3 regions of the Kosakonia sp. N21 genome follow, and region 3 is predicted to be linked to each of the others. Evidence: predicted binding sites of a transcription regulator. Region 3 holds the regulator's gene; each other region holds the start of a gene.
The links. The regulator PhoB, encoded in region 3, activates phosphate uptake and scavenging genes when phosphate is short. The targets are predictions, from matches to a motif close to CTGTCATAAAACTGNCNNAT.
Positions count from the first base shown of each region.

Region 1: the regulator PhoB is predicted to act here: its motif matches at 5,054-5,073, upstream of glpT (glycerol-3-phosphate transporter).
Region 2: the regulator PhoB is predicted to act here: its motif matches at 3,356-3,375, upstream of pitA (inorganic phosphate transporter PitA).

Region 1 is NZ_JBOBHR010000001.1:397,938-405,673, reverse strand. Features, by position in the region: gene nrdA (class 1a ribonucleoside-diphosphate reductase subunit alpha) at 1-1,003, shown strand, start outside; gene nrdB (class Ia ribonucleoside-diphosphate reductase subunit beta) at 1,057-2,187, shown strand; gene yfaE (class I ribonucleotide reductase maintenance protein YfaE) at 2,190-2,444, shown strand; gene glpQ (glycerophosphodiester phosphodiesterase) at 2,490-3,557, opposite strand; gene glpT (glycerol-3-phosphate transporter) at 3,575-4,927, opposite strand; gene glpA (anaerobic glycerol-3-phosphate dehydrogenase subunit A) at 5,204-6,826, shown strand; gene glpB (glycerol-3-phosphate dehydrogenase subunit GlpB) at 6,816-7,736, shown strand, end outside.
Region 2 is NZ_JBOBHR010000008.1:46,457-54,192, reverse strand. Features, by position in the region: gene ACQ3G7_RS18575 (histidine phosphatase family protein) at 1-540, shown strand, start outside; gene ACQ3G7_RS18570 (DUF1796 family putative cysteine peptidase) at 1,125-1,952, shown strand; gene ACQ3G7_RS18565 (BaiN/RdsA family NAD(P)/FAD-dependent oxidoreductase) at 2,020-3,219, opposite strand; gene pitA (inorganic phosphate transporter PitA) at 3,448-4,944, shown strand; gene uspB (universal stress protein UspB) at 5,075-5,410, opposite strand; gene uspA (universal stress protein UspA) at 5,865-6,302, shown strand; gene rsmJ (16S rRNA (guanine(1516)-N(2))-methyltransferase RsmJ) at 6,368-7,120, opposite strand; gene prlC (oligopeptidase A) at 7,125-7,736, opposite strand, start outside.
Region 3 is NZ_JBOBHR010000002.1:542,178-549,913, forward strand. Features, by position in the region: gene proY (proline-specific permease ProY) at 1-481, opposite strand, end outside; gene brnQ (branched-chain amino acid transporter carrier protein BrnQ) at 566-1,885, opposite strand; gene phoR (phosphate regulon sensor histidine kinase PhoR) at 2,293-3,591, opposite strand; gene phoB (phosphate response regulator transcription factor PhoB) at 3,613-4,302, opposite strand; gene sbcD (exonuclease subunit SbcD) at 4,501-5,703, shown strand; gene sbcC (exonuclease subunit SbcC) at 5,700-7,736, shown strand, end outside.

The DNA of each region.
Region 1 (7,736 bases), on a different contig from region 3:
GGTGGTTGCACCGGTCCGTCAGTCCAACCTGTGCCTGGAAATCGCGCTGCCGACCAAACCGCTGGACGACGTCAACGACGAGAGCGGCGAAATCGCGCTCTGTACGCTTTCCGCGTTTAACCTCGGGGCGATTAAAAACCTCGATGAGCTGGAAGAGCTGGCAACGCTGGCGGTACGTGCGCTGGATGCCCTGCTCGACTATCAGGATTACCCGATCCCCGCCGCAAAACGCGGTGCGATGGGCCGTCGTACGCTGGGTATTGGTGTCATTAACTTTGCTTACTGGCTGGCGAAAAACGGTAAACGTTACTCCGACGGCAGCGCCAATAACCTGACGCACCAGACGTTTGAAGCCATTCAGTACTGGTTGCTGAAAGCCTCGAACGAGCTGGCGAAAGAGCAAGGCGCGTGCCCGTGGTTTAACGAAACCACCTACTCGCAGGGTATTCTGCCGATCGATACCTATAAGAAAGATCTCGACGGCATTACCAACGAGCCGCTGCATTACGACTGGGAAGCGCTTCGCGAATCTATCAAAACGCACGGTCTGCGTAACTCCACGCTCTCCGCGCTGATGCCGTCAGAGACGTCGTCGCAGATCTCCAACGCCACCAACGGCATTGAGCCGCCGCGCGGTCATGTGAGCATCAAAGCGTCGAAAGACGGGATCCTGCGCCAGGTCGTGCCGGACTACGAAAAACTGAGCACCGCCTATGAACTGCTGTGGGAAATGCCGAACAATGACGGCTACCTGCAACTGGTTGGCATCATGCAGAAATTTATCGACCAGTCGATTTCAGCAAACACCAACTACGATCCGTCACGTTTCCCGTCGGGTAAAGTGCCGATGCAACAATTGCTGAAAGACCTGCTCACCGCCTACAAATTTGGTGTGAAGACGCTGTATTATCAGAACACCCGCGATGGCGCAGAAGATGCCCAGGATGATCTGGTGCCTTCCATCCAGGACGACGGCTGCGAAAGCGGCGCATGTAAGATCTAACAAAGGGGCGGGGAAACCCGCCCTTTTCTTTCGCAAGACAGGACCCACATTCAATGGCATACACCACTTTTTCACAGACGAAAAACGATCAGCTGCAGGAGCCGATGTTCTTCGGCCAGCCGGTTAACGTGGCGCGCTACGATCAGCAAAAATATGACATCTTCGAAAAGCTGATTGAAAAGCAACTTTCCTTCTTCTGGCGTCCGGAAGAAGTGGACGTTTCCCGCGATCGCATCGACTTCCAGGCACTGCCGGAACATGAAAAACATATCTTCCTCAGCAACCTGAAGTACCAGACGCTGCTGGACTCCATTCAAGGCCGCAGCCCGAACGTCGCACTGCTGCCGCTGATTTCCATTCCGGAACTGGAAACCTGGGTCGAAACCTGGGCGTTCTCAGAGACGATACACTCCCGCTCTTACACCCACATTATCCGCAATATCGTTAACGATCCGGCGGTGGTGTTTGACGACATCGTCACCAACGAGCAGATCCTCAAGCGCGCAGAAGGTATTTCGCACTTCTATGATGACCTGATCGAGATGACCAGTTACTGGCATCTGCTGGGTGAAGGCACGCACACGGTAAACGGCAAAACCGTCACCGTGAACCTGCGCGAGTTGAAAAAGAAACTCTACCTGTGCCTGATGAGCGTCAATGCGCTGGAGGCGATTCGCTTCTACGTCAGCTTTGCCTGCTCCTTTGCCTTTGCCGAGCGCGAATTGATGGAAGGCAATGCAAAAATCATCCGTCTGATCGCCCGTGATGAAGCGCTGCACCTGACCGGCACCCAGCATATGCTGAACCTGTTGCGTTCTGGCGTGGACGATCCGGAGATGGCGGAGATTGCGCAAGAGTGCAAACAAGCGTGCTATGACCTGTTCGTGCAGGCGGCATTGCAGGAAAAAGAGTGGGCGGAATATCTGTTCCAGGGCGGCTCGATGATCGGCCTGAACAAAGACATTCTCTGCCAGTACATCGAGTACATCACCAACATCCGTATGCAGGCGGTGGGCCTTGATTTACCGTTCCAGACCCGCTCCAACCCGATTCCGTGGATCAACACCTGGCTGGTGTCCGATAACGTGCAGGTGGCGCCGCAGGAAGTGGAAGTCAGCTCCTACCTCGTTGGTCAGATCGACGCGGAAGTGGATACTGACGATTTGAGCAACTTCCAGCTCTGATGATGAGCCGCATCACGCTGCGCCTTTCCGGCACCCAGGTCCTGTGCCGGGATGAACACCCCTCTTTGCTGGTGGCGCTGGAATCACAACAGGTTGAAGTGGAGTACCAGTGCCGTGAAGGCTACTGCGGCTCCTGCCGCTGTCGGTTGGTGGCAGGCCAGGTGGACTGGATTGCCGAACCGCTGGCTTTTATCAACGACGGGGAAATTTTGCCCTGCTGCTGCCGGGCAAAAGGCGACATTGAAATCGAGATGTAAGCCGGGTCAGCGTCATAAAAAAAGGCCTTTTCAGGCCTTTTTTATTTACGGTTGCCGGTGAAGAAACTGCACGGCTTTGTCCGGGAAATCGGTAAATACACCGTCGACGCCCGCCTGGCGATACAACACCTCATACAACTGGTCCACATTGCTGGCATAACCCGGCAGTTTATCCGCACGCACGGTAAACGGATGCACCTGCAAATGGCTGGCATGCGCCTCTTTCACCATCGCCGTCAGCGTAACGTGCCCTGGCGTTGAGCCTTTCGCCACCAGCATATGGTAATCCGGGCCAATCCCGTCGGCGTACTGCGCAATCTGTTTCATCGCACCGGGTGTAAACATCCAGTCGTAGCTGTAGTTCACCCATTTGCCGTCCGCCTGCTTCTCCTGCGTTTCGTTCCAGTCGGTATAGGCAATCAGTTGCACCAGATTGAGATCCATCCCCCTCTGCGGCTCCAGTTCATGCTTAATCCGCTTCAGTTCATTGGCGTCAAAGCATTGCAGATACACCTTGTCCTGCTTGCTGGTGTAGCCGTACTTTTTCAGCACGTCCAGCGTCTTCGCGGCAATGTCTTTCCCTTCCTGATGGTGGAACCACGGCGCTTTGATTTCCGGATAGATACCAATGTTTTTACCAGTGGAGTGATTCAGCCCCTGCACAAACTCGATCTCCTCTTCAAAGGTATGAATACGGAAATCGGATTTGCCCATCGGGAAGCGCCCCGGGAAAACCTGCACTTTTTTTCCCTTCTCCAGCTCAAAACCTTCGGTAAATTTCAGCGAACGGATCTCATCCAGCGTAAAGTCGATAGCGTAAAAACGGCCATCTTTACGGGCGCGGTCCGGAAAGCGCTCCGCCACATCCGTAACGCGATCGAGGTAATGATCGTGCAGCACGACCAGCTGGTCGTCTTTGGTCATCACCAGATCCTGCTCGAGATAATCCGCGCCTTGCGCATAGGCCATCGCTTTCGCCGGCAGGGTATGCTCCGGTAAATAACCGCTGGCGCCGCGATGGGCAATAACGATTTGATCTGCCGCCAGCGCCTGGCAGGAGGCAAGTCCCGCCAACAGCAAACCGGTGGTCATACGGGTGAAGGTGCTTTTCATCATGGCTCCTTTATTCATTATTGGCGACGCGCAAGCACATCTGCATGGTGGCGCTTCTCGCCAATCATCACGATAATCAGCAACAATACCGCCAGAATGCTACCGCCAATCATCACCATAAAGCCGCCATCCCAGCCGAAGAAATCCACGGTATAACCGACAATTGCGCTGGCGGCCACCGACCCGCCAAGATAACCAAACAGACCGGTAAAGCCCGCCGCCGTGCCTGCGGCTTTTTTCGGTGCCAGCTCCAGCGCATGCAGACCAATCAACATCACCGGGCCGTAAATCAGGAAACCAATCACGATCATGCAGGCCATATCCACGGTCGGATTACCCGCCGGGTTTAGCCAGTAAACAATCGTCGCGATGGTCACCAGCGTCATAAAGAACACCCCGGTCGCGCCGCGATTGCCGCGGAAGACTTTGTCCGACATCCAGCCGCAAATCAGCGTACCGGGAATCCCCGCATATTCATAAAAGAAGTACGCCCACGAGGATTTATCCAGCGCGAAGTGCTTCACCTCTTTCAGATAGGTCGGCGACCAGTCGAGGATGCCGTAACGCAGCAGATAAACGAAGACGTTCGCCACCGCGATGTACCACAGCAGCTTATTGGGCAGGATGTACTGCATAAAGATCTGTTTTGCCGACAGCTCTTCTTCATGCTTATCGCTGTAATCATCCGGGTAATCGTTTTTGTACTCTTCAATCGGCGGCAAACCGCAGGATTGCGGAGTATCACGCATCAGTGCGAACGCAAAAATTGCCACCAGGATCGCGCCAAACGCAGGCATATAGAGCGCCGCATGCCAGTCGTTAAACCACGCCATACCGAGCAGGAACAGCAATGGCGGAATACCACCGCCAACGTTATGCGCGCAGTTCCATACCGACACGATACCGCCACGCTCTTTCTGCGACCACCAGTGCACCATGGTGCGCCCGCACGGTGGCCACCCCATGCCCTGGAACCAACCGCACAGGAACAGCAGCACAAACATAATGGCGATGCTGGAGGTTGCCCACGGCACAAAGCCCATAAACAGCATCACCGCTGCCGCCAGAATCAACCCGGCAGGCAGAAACACGCGCGGGTTCGAGCGGTCAGACACCGAACCCATAATGAATTTTGAAAAACCATAGGCGATTGAAATGCCCGACAACGCAAAGCCTAAATCACCCCGCGAAAACCCCTGCTCAACCAGATACGGCATCGCCAATGCAAAGTTTTTACGCACCAGGTAATAGGCGGCGTAACCAAAGAAAATCCCCAGAAATATCTGCCAGCGTAAACGACGGTAGGTTGGGTCGATCTGCTCTGCGGGCAGACGCGACTGATGGGTGGCAGGTTTAAAAATGCTCAACATAACGGCCTCCGTGGCGCGGTGAACTCATGATGCCTGTCATCAATGAGTGAAAACGAACATAACCTCAGTTAGTCGCGGCGAATTGTATTGAAAGTTTTAATCAGAGAGGGTGAGTTGTCGCACAGAATGTTACAGAAATATGACAAAAAGTCTCCATTCACGCATAAAAGCACACCGAACTTTCGTTTTTTGCTCGAATATGCGCGATATCAAACAAACCACAGCAAGAGTGTGGCTAAATGGTCGTTAAAGAACGTCGAACAGAAGGACGCGAACATGCGCAACTCCAGTGACTACGATGTGATCATTATTGGCGGCGGCGCGACGGGCGCCGGCATCGCCCGCGATTGCGCCCTGCGCGGCCTGCGCGCGGTGCTGCTTGAACGCCACGATATCGCCACCGGCGCGACCGGGCGTAACCATGGTTTGCTGCACAGCGGCGCACGCTATGCGGTGACCGACAATGAATCGGCGCGGGAGTGTATCGCCGAAAACCAGATCCTGAAACGCATTGCCCGCCACTGCATTGAACCCACCGATGGCCTGTTTATTACCCTGCCGGAAGATGATTTGGTGTATCAGCGTCAGTTTATCGACGCCTGCCTGCAGGCCGGTATTCCGGCGCAGGCTATCTCTCCGCAGGAAGCCCGGCGTATGGAGCCCAGCGTCAATCCCACGCTGACCGGTGCGGTGCGCGTGCCTGACGGTACGGTCGATCCGTTCCGCCTGACCGCGAGCAATATGCTGGATGCGCGCGAACACGGCGCGAAGATCCTGACCGGGCATGAAGTATGCGGGCTTATCCGCAACGGTGAAACCGTCAGCGGCGTACGCATCCGCCATGCCGCCAGCGGCGAAACCCAGGAGTTGCATGCGCCAGTTGTGGTCAACGCCGCCGGGATCTGGGGGCAACGCATTGCGGAATATGCCGATCTGCGCATTCGCATGTTTCCGGCCAAAGGCGCGCTGTTAATCCTCGACCACCGCATTAATCAGCACGTTATCAATCGCTGCCGGAAACCCGCCGATGCCGATATTCTGGTGCCGGGCGACACCATCTCGCTGATAGGCACTACCTCAACGCATATTGACTACAACGATATAGACAATACCCGCGTCACGCCGCAAGAGGTGGATATTCTGCTGCGCGAAGGGGAAAAACTCGCGCCGGTGATGGCGCAAACCCGCATTTTACGCGCCTATGCCGGTGTGCGTCCGCTGGTGGCCAGTGATGATGACCCCAGCGGGCGTAACGTCAGCCGGGGCATTGTGCTGCTCGATCACGCACAGCGTGACGGGCTGGAAGGGTTTATCACCATTACCGGCGGCAAACTGATGACCTACCGCCTGATGGCGGAATGGGCGACCGATGCGGTATGCCGCAAGCTCAATCACAGCGCCGTCTGCACCACCGCCAGCGCACCGTTGCCTGGCTCAAAAGAGCCCACCGAGCAGGCGCTGCGAAAAATTATCTCACTGCCCACACCGTTACGCGGTTCGGCGGTGTATCGCCATGGCGACCGCACACCCGCCTGGCTGGGCAGCGACAGGCATAACCGCAGCCTGGTCTGCGAATGCGAAGCCGTGACTGCTGGAGAGGTGCAGTACGCGGTAGAAAATCTGAATGTCCATTCGCTGCTCGATTTGCGCCGCCGTACCCGTGTGGGAATGGGCACCTGCCAGGGCGAGCTGTGCGCCTGTCGCGCCGCCGGGTTGCTGAACCGTCTGCATGTCACCACCGAGAGCGAGTCCCTGGCGCAACTGGCAGATTTTCTCAATGAGCGCTGGAAAGGTGTGAAACCGGTGGCCTGGGGCGATGCACTGCGGGAAAGCGAATTTACACGTTGGGTTTATCAGGGATTGTGCGGGCTGGAAAAGGAGACGGATGATGAGATTTGATACGGTTATTATCGGCGGCGGGCTTGCCGGTCTGTTATGCGGTATTCGCCTGAGTGAAAACGGGCAGCGCTGCGCCATTGTCAGCCGCGGCCAGAGCGCGCTGGGTTTCTCCTCCGGCTCGCTGGATCTTCTCTCCCACTTGCCGGACGGTCAGCCTGTTCGCGACCTGAACAGCGCCATCGCCCTGCTGGCGCAACACCATCCCGCCCATCCTTACGCCCTGCTGGGTGCAGAACGCGTGCGCCACTATGCGCAGCAAACCCAGACGCTGCTGGCCGACTGCGGGCTGGCATTGCAGGGTGACGTCGATACGCCGCACCTGCGGGTTACCCCATTAGGTACGTTTCGCCGGGCCTGGCTGAGTCCGGAGGAAGTGCCGCTAAAACCCGACGTCAGCCAGCGCACCGGGGTGATCGGCATCAGCGGTTTTCCCGACTTTCAACCGCAGCTTGCCGCCGCCTCCTTGCGTAAACGCGGCATCGACGCCCATGCCGAAGAGATAGAGTTGCCGGTGCTCGACAAACTGCGCGATAACCCCAGTGAATTTCGTGCGGTGAACATTGCCCGCCACCTGGATGCGCCGGAACACTATGCCGCCCTGTATGAGGCACTGCGCCCGCTGAGTCAACAGTACGACATATTATACCTGCCCGCCTGTATTGGCCTGACGGACAGCAGCGTATTTACGCAGCTTAACCAACAACTGGCGTGCCCGCTGCGCTTACTGCCGACGCTGCCGCCGTCAGTACCGGGCATGCGCATGCAATTTTTGCTGCAACAACGGTTTATCCACAGCGGTGGAAGCTGGATGCCCGGCGATGAAGTGCTCCACGCCGATATCCACGATGACCGCGTTACACAGTTGTGGACCCGCAAACATGAAGATATCCCGTTACGCGCCCGCCATGTG
Region 2 (7,736 bases), on a different contig from region 3:
GCGCGCGGCGCGCTGGAAACATCGGCACTACTGGCAGCGTTAACTGATTATCCCATCGCGTGTGTCTATGCATCCCCCCTGGGCCGTGCATGGCAGATGGGACAAGCACTGGCGGGACATTTTCACTGTCCACTGGTGGCGAACACTGCGTTGAAAGAGCAGGCATTCGGTCGTTACGAAGGGATGCCATCAGCGCAATTGCGCGACCAACATCCCTATGAGGCAGCGGCGTTATTTGCACAAGACGCCGCGTTTTGCCCGCCCGGCGGCGAGTCTCTGGCGCAGGCTTCTCAACGAATTATCGATTTTTTACAGCAGCAACAAAAGACGGCAGCGCACCAGACACTCTGTATTGTCACGCACGGGCAGGTCAGCCAGGGCGTTCTTGCTCTGCTTAAGGAAGGGAAAATCGATAATTTTTCCCGCTATGCTCAGCCAAACGCGAGCTATTCCGTGCTCGACATGATGGAAGGTAAATGTATTACGCTCCGCTGGGGGATCGCCACGCATTTACGTCATCTTGCGTCCATAAATAAGTAAATGTATTTCCTCGCAAACCATCCCGCAGAAAACACTTTGAGATTTTCCTGATGAGGGCCAAACCCGTTACAAAGCGTAAAATATGTAACGGGGTATGAACTGATGTATCAGATCGCTTTTTTATCAACAGCATTCTTACAATTTCATGCTGAGGATTGTCCGAATAGAGAACACCGTCCCGGACGTAAGCGATATATCCACAGAGACCGTTACTCACCTGAAATGTTTGCCGCTAAGCGATTCAAACATGCCTTTTCAGGAACGTTATATCTGCCAGAACGATGCCAATAAATACGCCGTCGCGGTCATGGCGCGACGTCATTATTTGCTGAGAAGACCCTATTAATGGGCAACCAGAACGGCAGTGATGCGCAGATCCCCCTTACATAAGGGGGATGTATTTCTTTTATGGCCACACTTCGCAGGCTTTCGAGCCTGTTATCCAGAGAAAACATACATTAACAGCCTCTATTCGCGCGGCATATCTGCCTGAATACGGGGAAATAAAACAATAAAAACGCAGGCGTGATGAGGTACTCCATCACGTCATTTGGAATGGTGTAATACAACATGAGGTGCCCTTGATGAAAGGCGGAACCATTGAACAACATGTGAGAGATCATCTCAAATCACTGAAACGAACAATGACCAACCTGCATAAGAAATGGAAATATCGAAATAGTTTTAGTTCGGAAGTAAGTTGGATCTCATTGGGTGAAAATTGTCTTCCTGACGATATTCTCCGGCGACATAACAGAAAATCATTCAGCTCTGTTTTTTCCTCCGGACGTTCAAATATAGAATATATTATTCAGATGGAAAAAGATAATTACCGGAATCTGCTGAAGAAAGAATGTCTTCAACATTTTCCGGATGGTCAGCATTCTGTTGTGCGCTCGACGTTTTACAAAAATTGTGCAGACCAATACAGCGAAAGGCATATGTTGGGTTTTGAATTCACGCATCATGACCCGCTCAGAATTAAAGAAGATAACCGCGCTTTCCAACGACGAATCAGCCGTCAGTTACAATACCGGGGAAATAAAAACTTTGTTTTTCTTTATCATCACCGAATAACAGAGAACTCAGATCTTGCCCTTTTACGGGCGCATTTAAATGAATTCCTTACCTTCTACAATACGCCAGGCCGCGACTGTAAAATGGTGCTTTTTTATCAACATATCATCGCGGAGAACGAGACCAGGCGTATCGATTTCACGCCGCACGACACGGGGTTACTTGAATTTACCTGTCATACCCATGAGATATGGGGAGGGGATGATCTGGAAACGTTCTGGGCGAAAAAAGATGATGGCCTGTTCGCAGAAATGTTCGACACAGTTGATAAATACAATCTGAGTGCGGATAAACCTTACCCTGGCAGGCCCCTGGTCCCGGCAGGCACAGTATAAGTCACCTGCGCTGTCGCCTGGCTCTTCTCTGAGAGTTTCTAACACGCTCAGAGAAGAGCATGCTTTTTTATCCTTCCACAGCCGCCAGTGCCTGTGCGCATGCGGCGGCGCTGGACCACGCCCACTGGAAGTTATAGCCTCCCAGCCAGCCGGTGACGTCCATCACTTCGCCAATAAAATAGAGACCCGGTACATTGCGGGCTTCCATGGTGCGTGACGACAATTCGTTGGTGTCCACCCCGCCGAGCGTCACTTCCGCCGTGCGGTAACCTTCGGTGCCGTTTGGCTGTACGTGCCAGCCGGTAAGCGTATCAACCAGCGTTGTCTGCTCACGGGCATTGAGCTGCTTTAACGTCACATCCGGGATCTGCCCAAGCTGTTGCAGGCACTCCACCAACCGTTTCGGCAACTGCATGGCAAGGGTATTTTTCAGGCTTTGATTCGGGTGCGCATCACGTTGCTGATCGAGGAAGCTTGCCAGATCGCACTCCGGCAGCAGATTAATGCTGACGAACTCACCCGGCTGCCAGTAGCTGGAAATTTGCAGGATCGCCGGGCCCGACAGACCGCGATGCGTAAACAGCAGGTTTTCGCGAAAAACCGTCCCGTCTTCGGCGGTGATCACCGATGGCACCGATACGCCGGAGAGCGTCTGCATCTGCTCAAGGAGCGGTTTGTGCAGGGTAAACGGCACCAGACCCGCACGGGTGGGTAACACCGTTAAACCGAACTGTTCGGCGATTTTATAACCAAACGGTGACGCACCCAGTCCCGGCATCGACAAACCACCGGACGCGATCACCAGTTTCGCCGCCTGCACGCTTGCGCCATTCAGTTGCAGCGTATAGCCATTATCGTTGCGCTCCACGCTTAGCACTTCGCTGCGCAGGCGCTGCGTGACGTTGCCTTTCTCACACTCGGCCACCAGCATATCGACGATCTGCTGCGCAGAGTCGTCGCAGAACAGCTGCCCGAGCGTCTTCTCATGCCAGGCAATACCGTGTTTGCCCACCAGGTCGATAAAATCCCACTGGGTATAGCGCGCCAGCGCAGATTTGCAAAAATGCGGGTTCTGGCTCAAATAGGCTGCGGGTTCCACATAAAGGTTGGTAAAGTTGCAGCGCCCGCCGCCGGACATCAGGATTTTACGGCCCGGTTTTTTGCCGTTATCCAGTAGCAACACGCGGCAGCCCGCCTGCCCTGCCAGAGCCGCACAGAACATTCCCGCCGCACCGGCGCCGATAACAATGGCATCAAACCTTTCCACACCCGTTTCCTCATTTAAAGATCGTGGCGGATTGTAAAGAGATCGTGCTGGTCGCACCAGCGCGAATACGCACAGCAAGATGATGACATTGAAAAATATAAGATATTTTAAAGATTTAAGGGCTTTGTAAGAAATAATGTCAAAAAAAATACATATTTCACTTTGCCCGCACTGGCAATGTCCCTGATAATGCGCCGCGTTCATGTCCTCAAAATGGCGTAACGGCTTATGTTACATTTGTTTGCCGGCCTGGATCTTCATACCGGGCTGTTACTCTTGCTTGCTCTGGTTTTTGTTCTGTTTTACGAAGCAATTAACGGCTTCCACGACACAGCAAACGCCGTGGCAACAGTGATTTATACACGCGCTATGCGCTCTCAGCTGGCGGTGGTGATGGCAGCGGTGTTTAACTTCTTCGGCGTTTTGCTGGGCGGGTTAAGCGTCGCGTATGCAATTGTGCATATGCTGCCAACCGATCTGCTGCTGAATGTCAGCTCTGCGCACGGCCTGGCGATGGTCTTCTCCATGCTGCTGGCCGCGATTATCTGGAACCTGGGCACCTGGTATTTCGGTCTGCCTGCTTCCAGCTCCCACACCCTGATTGGCGCGATTATCGGTATTGGGTTAACCAATGCATTGATGACCGGCACGTCAGTCGTTGATGCATTAAACATCCCGAAAGTGCTGAATATCTTCGCGTCGCTGATCGTTTCCCCGATCGTCGGCCTGGTGTTCGCCGGTGGGCTGGTATATATACTGCGTCGCTACTGGAGCAGCACCAAAAAACGTGCGCGCATCCATATGACCCCGGCTGAACGTGAGAAAATCGACGGCAAAAGAAAGCCGCCGTTCTGGACGCGTATTGCGCTGATCCTCTCCGCCATTGGCGTGAGTTTCTCCCACGGCGCTAACGACGGTCAGAAAGGCATTGGCCTGATTATGCTGGTGCTGATTGGCGTCGCCCCTGCGGGTTTTGTGGTGAACATGAACGCATCCGGTTATGACATCACCCGTACCCGTGATGCGGTCAACAACGTGGAAACATACTTCCAGCAACACCCGGCGCTGCTGCAAAAAGCGACAGGTGTGGATCCGTTGCTCCCAACGCCGGAAGAGGTGACCACGCAGCCAGGCGAGTTCCATTGCCATCCTGGTCGCGCCATTATCGCGCTGGATCGTGCGAAGTCGATGCTGACGAATGTTGAAAGCTACGACAAACTGCCGGTTGAACAGCGCAGCCAACTGCGTCGCATTATGCTCTGCCTCTCCGATATTACGGATAAAGTGGCGAAGCAGCCGGAAGTCAACGTTGACGACCAGCGCCTGCTGAAGAAACTGAAGAACGACATGCTGAGCACCATTGAATACGCGCCAATCTGGATCATTATGGCGGTAGCGCTGGCGCTGGGTCTGGGCACCATGATTGGCTGGCGTCGTGTGGCAACGACGATCGGTGAAAAAATCGGTAAAAAAGGCATGACCTACGCCCAGGGGATGTCCGCGCAGATGACGGCAGCGGTCTCCATCGGTCTGGCGAGTTATACCGGGATGCCGGTCTCCACCACGCATGTGCTGTCATCGTCCGTCGCCGGGACAATGATTGTCGACGGCGGCGGTCTGCAACGCAAAACCGTCACCAGTATTCTGATGGCCTGGGTCTTTACCCTCCCGGCATCGATTATTCTGTCCGGCGGGTTGTACTGGCTTGCGCTGCATCTGATTTAACAGATTACGCGCAGGACAAAACGGGTCAGGAAACTGACCCGTTTTTTTATGGCTCAATAATGGCAATGCCACGGTCGCTTATCGGGCTTCTGCAACCCGGATAAGGCATAGCCGCCAGCCAGCACGGCCTTCAGTGCCAAATCATCAGCGCAATCAAACTCACCACCACCAGCCCGCATAACGAACTGGTCAGGATGAACTGACGGCGCACGCGTTCGCAGCGGCGAATAAACTCTTCGTCATGATGATCGCGGTAACGCTGAGCGTAGATGTACCACACCAACCGCATCTGCTTGCCCGGCTGACCGTGCGAAGTGAAAAAGCCTCCGCCGTCCACATATTGATAGAGTAAGGGGTCACAACCTCGAAGTACCACTAACAGTGCGCGCAACGATGAGTAATAACGCACCATGTTAACCACACACACGACACACAAGGCCCAAAACAGCGCAACAGTGCTGATCACCATATCCCCTCCCCGGCGATTCGCCCACGAAGACCCGCTTCGCAACGACCGCTCCTGGATACTCAACCAAGTCAGACAATGAAGAGTGTTACCAACGCCGAACGGGGCGACAGCACAGGCGGTGTCCCGCAATTGACCGCGCATCCATGCCGGGACAACTGTGGGACACCGTCTGTTTTCCGTACGGTTTATTAATAGTGTAGGAGAAAGGATTCTTTTTTTGCCACAAGGTTATCATCATCAATGCATATGGTTGTAAATATGGCTTAAGTGAATCGTGATCCAGGTTAATTGACGGTGCAGTAAGAGAGTTATAAGGTAGAAATATCTTCTACAATGAGATCCTTAAGGCCGGGCGCTACCCGCTTATGTGATACGCAGGACGCGGGTGCAGTGCACACACATCAGGGCTTTGTCCCGATGGTCATCGACAACTTATGGAAGGAGTAACACTATGGCTTACAAACACATCCTCATCGCAGTTGATCTCTCCCCTGAAAGCAAATTGCTGGTTGAGAAAGCAGTGTCCATGGCACGTCCTTACAACGCGAAGGTTTCCCTGATTCATGTCGATGTAAATTACTCCGATCTGTACACAGGCCTGATCGACGTTAACCTCGGCGATATGCAAAAACGCATCTCCGACGAAACGCACCAGGCGCTGACCGATCTCTCCACCAATGCAGGCTATCCGATTACCGAAACCCTGAGCGGCAGCGGTGATCTCGGGCAGGTGCTGGTAGACGCGATCAAAAAATACGATATGGACCTGGTGGTCTGTGGTCATCATCAGGACTTCTGGAGCAAGCTGATGTCTTCCGCGCGTCAGTTGATCAACACCGTTCACGTGGATATGCTGATTGTCCCGCTGCGGGACGAAGAAGAGGATTAATGCCTCGCTAACGTACTGTCGTTAGAGCGAATACCGCCCGGCCCGCGCAATGCGGCCGGGCTTTTTTATTCCCCGGAACCGGGGTAGATGTCAAAGCGATGACTTTTGGTCACCACCGCCGATTGCGTCGCGATACCCGCCAGCGGCGGCGCGTAATCCGGGCGTTTCACCACCACCCGCTTAACGGCAAGCTGACGCGCGGGCTCCAGCAAACCGTCGGCATCCAGATCCGGGCCAACCAGTGACTGAAACACGCGCATCTCTTTCTTCACCAGCGCGCTTTTTTGCTTATGCGGGAACATCGGATCGAGATAGACCACCTGCGGGCGCGGAGTGATGTCTGCAAGCCCAGTCAGGCTGGAAGCGTGGATCAACTGCAAACGCTCGCGCAGCCATGGGCCAATTTCCGCATCCGCATAGCCGCGATTGAGGCCATCTTCCAGTAATGCCGCCACCACCGGATTTCGCTCCAGCATGCGCACACGACAGCCGACAGACGCCAGGACAAAGGCATCCCGGCCCAGCCCGGCGGTGGCATCCACCACGTCCGGCAAATAACTGCCTTTGATACCCACGGCTTTGGCAACCGCTTCACCGCGACCGCCGCCGAACTTACGCCGGTGCGCCATACCGCCGCCAACAAAATCGACAAAAATACCGCCAAGCTTAGGCTCATCGCGCTTACGCAGTTCCAGATGCTCAGGCGTCAGCACCAGCGCCATCAGGTTGTCATCGTCCTGTTCCAGCCCAAAGCGGGCCGCAAGAACAGATAAGGCGCCGTCTCCGGCGCCTGTTTCATCCAGCAAACAGATTTTCAATGCATTAGCCTTCGATACCGTAATGCTCAAGCATCGCGTCGATCTGCGGCTCACGACCGCGGAAGCGTTTGAACAGATCCATCGGCTCTTCCGAACCGCCACGGGTAAGGATGTTATCCAGGAAGGATTGCCCGGTCTCGCGGTTGAAAATCCCCTCTTCTTCGAAGCGGGAATACGCGTCCGCCGCCAGCACATCGGCCCACAGGTAGCTGTAGTAACCCGCCGCGTAACCCCCGGCGAAAATGTGGCTGAAGGCATGCGGGAAACGGCCCCACGACGGCCCCGGCACCACAGCGACCTGGCGTTTGATTTCCGCCAGCGTTTCAAGGATTTTCGCCCCTTGTTCCGGGCTGAACTCCGCATGCAGGCGGAAGTCGAACAGACCAAACTCAAGCTGACGCAGAATAAACATCGCCGCCTGGTAGTTTTTCGCCGCCAGCATTTTATCCAGCAATTCCTGCGGTAACGGTTCACCGGTTTCATAATGACCGGAGATAAACGCCAGCGCTTCCGGCTCCCAGCACCAGTTTTCCATAAACTGGCTCGGTAATTCGACCGCATCCCACGGCACGCCGCTGATGCCCGCCACACCGGCGGTTTCAATGCGCGTCAGCAT
Region 3 (7,736 bases):
TAATGGTGGCGACTTTAAAGAAGGAGAACCAGAACTCCAGCTCGCCGAAGACTTTGACGCTCATCAGGTTGATGGCGCAGATAAGCAGCACCACGCTCAGCACCCAAATCCAGTGCGGCACCGTCGGGAACCAGACGCCCATGTAAATACCAAACGCGGTGACATCGGCAATGGCGACAATCAGGATTTCAAAGCAGTACGTCCAGCCGGTGATATAGCCGGCCAGCGGGCCGAGGTTTTCCTGAGCATAGCGAGAGAAGGAGCTGGCGGAAGGGTTGTGCACGGACATCTCGCCCAGTGCGCGCATAATGATATACGCAGCCACACCACCAATAATGTAGGCCAGCAACACGCTTGGGCCAGCCATCTTGATTGCATCTGCGGAGCCGTAAAACAGGCCGGTGCCAATTGCCGAACCCAGCGCCATAAAGCGAATGTGCCGGGTGCTTAGCCCACGCTTTAGCTTATTAGTACTTTCCATCGTTTCCACTGCCATTATTCAACACAAAAATAAAAAACCACGGAGTGCGCTACCCCGTGGTTAAACAAGCCGTGTTTGCCGCGATTAATGGGCGCTGGAAGTGACCTGCCGACCTGCGGCGCGATCCCAGACTGCCGCCAGAACCACCATCACCAGACTTGGCATCAGCCAGGCCAGTCCCTGTTCCGCCAGCGGCAAACGCTGGGTCCAGGCCGGAAGGTGTTCTGCAAACGCAGACGCTTTCACGCCGTCAAGGATACCAAAAAGCAGACTAATAAACATGGCCGGTGCAATAACGCGTGTGGAACTGTTCCATAAAGAGCGGGTAAAGCTCAGCACCACCAGTACGATGCACGGTGGGTAGATCATGGTCAGCACCGGAATAGAGATCTGAATCAGATGGCTCAGCCCCAGGTTGGAGACCGCCATGGAGAAGATGCCCAGAATAAAGACCAGCGTGCGGTAAGAGAGCGGCAGATACTGCGCAAAGAACTCCGCACAGGCACAGGTCAGGCCAACCGCCGTCACCAGACAAGCAATAAAAATCAACGCCGCCAGCAGCAAACTGCCTGCGCCGCCGAAGGTATGCTGAACATAAGCATGCAGAATGGCCGCGCCGTTAGCCGACTGCTCAACCAGCGCAGAGCTGTCGGAACCGAGACGGAACAACGCCAGGTACAGCAGCGTCAACCCTGCGCCCGCCATCAGCCCCGCCCACACCGTATAACGGGTCAGCAAACGGGCTTCGGTGACACCGCGCGAACGCGCTGCATTGACAATCACGATGCCAAACACCATGGCTCCCAGCGTATCCATGGTCAGATAGCCATTGACGAAACCGTTTGAGAACGGCGCAGTCTGGTAGGCTTCCAGCGCATGGCTGATAGGACCGGCCGGCCAGATAATCGCCGCGATAGCGAGAATAGTCAGTGCGATAATTTTCAGCGGCGCAAGAAAATTGCCTACGGTATCCAGCAGTTTGCCCGGATAGAGGGAAATCAGGATCACCAGAGAAAAATAGATCACGCTGTAAATCAGCAGCGGCATTGCACCTTCGCCAGTCAGCGGCGCGATACCCACTTCAAACGACACCGTCGCCGTACGCGGCGTGGCGAACAACGGCCCGACCGCCAGATAGCACACCGTCGCCAGCAAGACGCCCGCCACTTTACCAATCGGCGTGCTCAGGCTGTCCACGCCACCGCCGACTTTCGCCAGCGCGACAACGGTAAGCACCGGTAAGCCCACAGCGGTGATCAGAAAGCCCAGCGCCGCCGTCCAGACGTGTTCACCGGCCTGCAAACCAACCATGGGAGGAAAAATGATGTTACCTGCGCCGACGAAGAGGGCAAATGTCATAAAGCCCAGAGCAACAATGTCGCGTGGTTTTAAGTGATGGGTCATATTTTTTACTGCCTGTGGATGTGGTGTCGTAAAAATGATGTTTTTTTCGCCTTTCCCAACCGGACGATACCGCGCCAATGTCGCAGAAAGTCAGCGGGAAATGCTCTATGCATTGCGTAGCGAAGAATAGTTTTTCGATTTACCACGCAAATACAGTTGGTCTGACAATATACGGGGCGCAATTTAAACGCTTATAACGTTTAAAGGCAAGGTGGGATCGCAAAACCAGATGGTTATACTATCCATACAATTAATAGTAGTTAATAACTCCAATTATAAGAAAAACACATGGCTGATCATGCGAACAAAAAAGCAGCATGCGTACAAAATACGTTTCAGGGGGGAGAAAACATCGGAATAAGCGGCCTGTTGATACAGGCCGCTGGAAAGATAAGCTGACAGACGCGTCAGGACGCGGCTTTTTTGGCAACCAGACGTTCCGGCAGAACAAAGCTAAAGCGCGTTCCCTTGCCGGGAGTACTGACAATTTCGAGGCGACTTTCGTGATGATTCACCGCATGTTTCACGATCGCCAGCCCCAGACCACTCCCGCCAGTCTGCCGGGAACGGGCTTTATCCACGCGATAGAAACGCTCAGTGAGACGAGGAATGTGTTCAGCGGCGATGCCGGGGCCGTTGTCTTCGACGCTGAATTCCGCCCCCAGCGGCACGCGCTGCCAGCGCACGGTAATCTCCGTTCCTGCTGGCGTGTGGTTCACGGCGTTGTAGACCAGGTTGGAAATCGCGCTGCGCAGTTGCTCTTCATTTCCCAGCACTTTCAACGCGTTATCAACTTCAAAATGGAAGTGATGCTTCTGCTGACTCAGGGTTTGCGCTTCCCGCTCCACGACCCGCAGCATCATTGGCACATCAATGGTTTCATTCGGCGGCAAGGTCGGCGCTGCTTCAATCTTCGAAAGCGTCAGTAACTGGCGCACCAGTCCTTCCATTCGCGAGGTTTGTTCGCGCATGGTATGCAGCGCTTTCTCCCGCGGCGCGCCTTCGAGCGTCTGCTCCTGCATCATCTCCAGGTAGCCCTGCAGCACCGTTAATGGCGTGCGCAGTTCATGACTGACGTTGGCAAAAAAGTTGCGCCGCGCCCCTTCCAGTTGATGCATTTGCGTGACGTCGCGGGCCACCAGCAGCAGGTGTTCCTCGCTGTAAGGCATCACGCGGATTTCCAGATGGCGACCGGTGTTGAGCACCAGATTCAGCGGCTTGCTAAACTCTTGTTTTTTAAGATACTGCGTAAATTCCGGGTAGCGCAGCAAGTTAAGGATATTCTGCCCGCTGTCGTCCGGCCAGCGCAAACCCAGCACCTGTTGCGCCAGGCCATTACACCAGAAAATCGCCCCCTCTTCGGTGGTGAGGATCACCGCATCCGGCAGCGACTCCGCGCCGCTGCGAAAGCGTTTAATCAGGCTTCCCAGCTCACGACGGCGCTTTTTATTACGCATCTGCATCTGGTGCAGCCCGTATAACAGCGGCTCCCAGCTCCCTGTACCCGGCGGCGGGGTCATACTTTTATCGACCCATAACCACCATGAAAGACGCAGTAAATTCCAAAAGTGCCAGATCAACAACCCGGTTACCGCAGCCAGTAAAAACCACGGCAGGTAACCGAACATGACGCCGAGAATCAAGGCGGGGATACAACAAAGGAGGAGCTCCAGCACCAGCCTTTTCCATGACAGCCGTTCCAGCACGCGTCACACTCCTGTTAAATGTCAGAAACGGGTCGAAAAACGGTAACCCGTGCCGCGCACTGTTTGCACCATACGATCGTGGCCGCTGTGTTCCAGCGCTTTGCGCAGACGACGAATATGCACATCCACCGTCCGGTCTTCAACATACACATTGGTTCCCCATACGTGGTTCAACAGCTGTTCACGGCTGTATACGCGTTCCGGATGGGTCATAAAGAAGTGTAAGAGTTTAAACTCTGTCGGCCCCATATCCAGGGGATTTTCACCGGTCATGACGCGGTGAGAGGAAGGATCAAGGCTCAGGCCCTGCATTTCGATCACCTCTTCCACCGCCATCGGCGAAATGCGGCGCATCACAGCTTTAATGCGCGCCACCAGCTCTTTGGGTGAGAAAGGTTTGGTAATGTAGTCATCTGCCCCGGTTTCCAGACCGCGTACGCGATCTTCTTCTTCGCCGCGCGCCGTCAGCATCATGACCGGAATATCACGGGTCATCGCTTCACGTTTCAGGTGTTTAATAAACTGAATACCGGAACCGCCAGGCAACATCCAGTCCAGTAAAACAAGATCGGGCCAGGGTTCATTAAGTTGGTTCACCGCACTGTCATAATCTTCAGCTTCCACCGGTTGAAAACCATTTTGTTCGAGCACGAAGCACACCATTTCCCGGATTGGAGCTTCGTCTTCTACGACCAGAATTCGTCTCGCCATAATTTGCCCTGTCTTATTTAAGTCATCAATATATATAGCGGCGCCATTATGCGTCAGTTTTATGACAGATTTATGAATAACATGACCGCCAGATGACCCCAGCAAGTGCTCTGTGACAGTCCCTATTTTCGTCAGGTTATGTCCCTCATCTGCTTAATGTTTATAATCTGCTTTATGCTTTTTTGCCACGGAACCGCTATGCGCATTATTCACACCTCTGACTGGCACCTGGGTCAAAACTTCTATAGCAAGAGCCGCGCCGCTGAACACGCCGCTTTCCTCGACTGGCTGCTGGCCACGGCGGAAGAGAATCAGGTCGACGCCATTATTGTGGCGGGCGATGTTTTTGACACTGGCTCCCCGCCCAGCTACGCCCGTGAGCTGTATAACCGTTTCGTGGTCAAACTTCAGCAAACCGGCTGCCAGTTAGTGGTGCTGGCAGGCAACCATGATTCGGTGGCCACGCTCAACGAATCGAAAGAGATCCTCGCGTATCTGAAAACCACCGTCGTCGCCAGCGCAGGCGTAGAGCCTTTCTGGCTTTACCGCCGCAACGGTGAACCGGGCGCGGTATTCTGCCCGGTGCCCTTCCTGCGCCCGCGCGACATTATGCTCAGCCAGGCCGGGTTGTCCGGGCAGGAAAAACAGCAACACCTGCTGGCGGCGATCACCGGGTATTACCAGCAACAATTTACCGCAGCCAGCGAACTGCGCGGCGATAAACCACTGCCGATCATCGCCAGCGGCCATTTAACCACCGTCGGCGCCAGCAAAAGCGACGCCGTACGCGACATTTATATCGGCACGCTGGATGCGTTCCCGGCGCAGAACTTCCCTCCCGCCGACTATATCGCCCTTGGGCATATCCACCGGGCGCAAAAGATCGGCGGTGAGGAGCGCATCCGCTATTGCGGCTCGCCGATCCCACTCAGTTTTGACGAAACCGGCAAAAGTAAAAGCGTCAATCTGGTGACCTTTACCGCAGGCAAACTGGCCGACGTTACCGCACTGGATGTTCCTGCCACGCAGGCGCTGGCGGTTATCAAAGGCGATTTTGCTGAGATTTGCCGCCAGCTTGAACAGTGGCGCGACAAACCTGGCGACACCCCCGTCTGGCTGGATATCGAAATCGTCAGTGGCGAATACCTGGCCGATATGCAACGAAAAATCCAGCAGGTGACGGAAGATCTCCCGGTTGACGTCCTGCTGGTTCGCCGTAGCCGGGAACAGCGGGAACGTATACTTGCCGGTGAATTGCGCGAGACCCTCAATGAATTAAAAGTCGAAGAGGTCTTTGCCCGCCGCCTGGCGCAGGAAGAACTCGACGAGACGCAGCAAGGGCGATTACAGGCGCTGTTCAGCGAAACATTGCAGGCGCTGGACGAGGAGAAAGAAGCATGAAAATTCTCAGTTTGCGGCTGAAAAACCTTAACTCGCTGAAAGGCGAATGGAAAATCGACTTCACCGAAGAACCCTTTGCCAGCAACGGTCTGTTCGCCATTACCGGCGCGACCGGCGCGGGCAAAACCACATTGCTGGATGCCATCTGCCTGGCGTTGTACCACGAAACGCCGCGCCTCAGTACGTTGTCACAATCGCAAAACGATTTAATGACCCGCGACACCGCCGACTGTCTGGCAGAGGTGGAGTTTGAGGTCAAAGGCGTGGCCTACCGCGCGTTTTGGAGCCAGAGCCGCGCCCGCGGTTTGCCGGACGGCAATCTGCAAGCGCCGCGCGTGGAGCTGGCAACCTGCGCCGACGGTAAGATCCTCGCCGACAAAGTCAAAGATAAACTCGATCTTACCGCCTCGCTAACCGGGCTGGATTACGGGCGCTTTACCCGCTCGATGCTGCTCTCACAGGGGCAATTCGCGGCCTTTCTCAATGCCAAACCTCGCGAGCGCGCAGAGCTGCTGGAAGAGCTGACCGGCACCGAAATTTACGGGCAGATTTCCGCCCGCGTGTTTGAGAAACACAAAGCGGCGAAAACCCGACTGGAAACATTACAAGCACAGGCCGAAGGGGTGGTGGTGCTGAATGATGAGCAGCGCCAACAGCTTGAGCAAGGTTTGCAGGCGCTCACTTCACAAGAACAGCAGCTCATGGCAGGGCTAGGCAGCGCCCAGGCGCAGGCAAACTGGCTGAACCGCGATGGCGAGCTACGCGCCGCCAGAGGCCGTGCGCAGGCGGCGCTGGTACAGGCGCAACAGGCGCAGACCAGTGCGCAGCCGCAACTGGCGGCGCTGGAACGCGCGCAACCAGCACAGCAGCTTCGCCCCCTTTGGGACAGACTGGAAGAGCAACGCAATGTGCAGCGTCGCACCCGCAACCAGAGCGAAGAAGTAAACACTCGCTTACAGGCCAGTCTGCTCCAGCGTGCACGCATCCGCGCCAGCGCCGTGCAACAACTCGCGACCCTGCAAGCCACGCACAAAACGCTGGAGAGCTGGCTGAGCGAACATGCGCGTTTCCAGCGTTGGCAAAGCGAGCTGACTGGCTGGCGGGCGCTGTTTAATCAGTTAGACGATGAGAAAAAGCAGTGGCTGAGCCTGCAACAGCGCATCCAGAGTCATGAGACCAAACTGCGCACCCTGCCGATCGCCACGCTGGAACTCAGCGTGGAAGAGACAGCCGCTGCCATGCACCAGTGCGCGCAAAACCGCCCGCTGCGCCAGCAACTGACCGCCCTGCACGCCCGTTTTGCACCACTGCGCAAGCAATTAAGCCTGCGCCAGCAAAGTTTGCTCGACCTGAAAGCCGAACAGGAAACGCTCAGCGCCGGGCTGGCGCGCAAGCGCGAGGTGTATAAAGAAAAGAACCAGCTGTTGAGTGAGGTCACCACCATTTGCGAGCTGGAAAACCGCATCAAAGACCTGGAGAGCGAACGCGCCCGTCTGCAACCGGGGCATCCCTGCCCGCTGTGCGGCGCAACCGAGCACCCGGCAATTGCGCACTATCAGACGCTCGAACCGGGCGTTAATCAGGCCCGGCGTAACGCGCTGGATCTGGAAGTCCGCCAGGTCAAAGAGGAAGGTGTTGCGCTCGGCGAACGGCTGAAAGGGCTCGGCGAACGCTATGAAAAAGATGAGCGCGAAATTGCCACGCAGCAACAGGACGAGAAAGCGTTGCTAGAGGCATGGGCGAAGGCCTGTGCAGAGCTGAACGTGGTGCTGGAGCCGCATCGCGAACTGACCAGTTGGCAAAGCGCGCAGGACGCGTATGAGCATCAGTTGTATCTGCTCAATCAGCGCCAGACACTGCAACTTCAAATCCACGAATTACACCAGCAGGGCGAACATTATCAACAGGCGGTGGTTCGTCGTCGCGCCAGTCTCGCCGAGGCCTTGCAGCCGCTGGCGCTGAGCCTGCCACCGGAAGGTGAAGAGGAAGCGTGGCTGGCCGCGCGTGCGCAGGAAGCGGAGCAGTGGCAACAG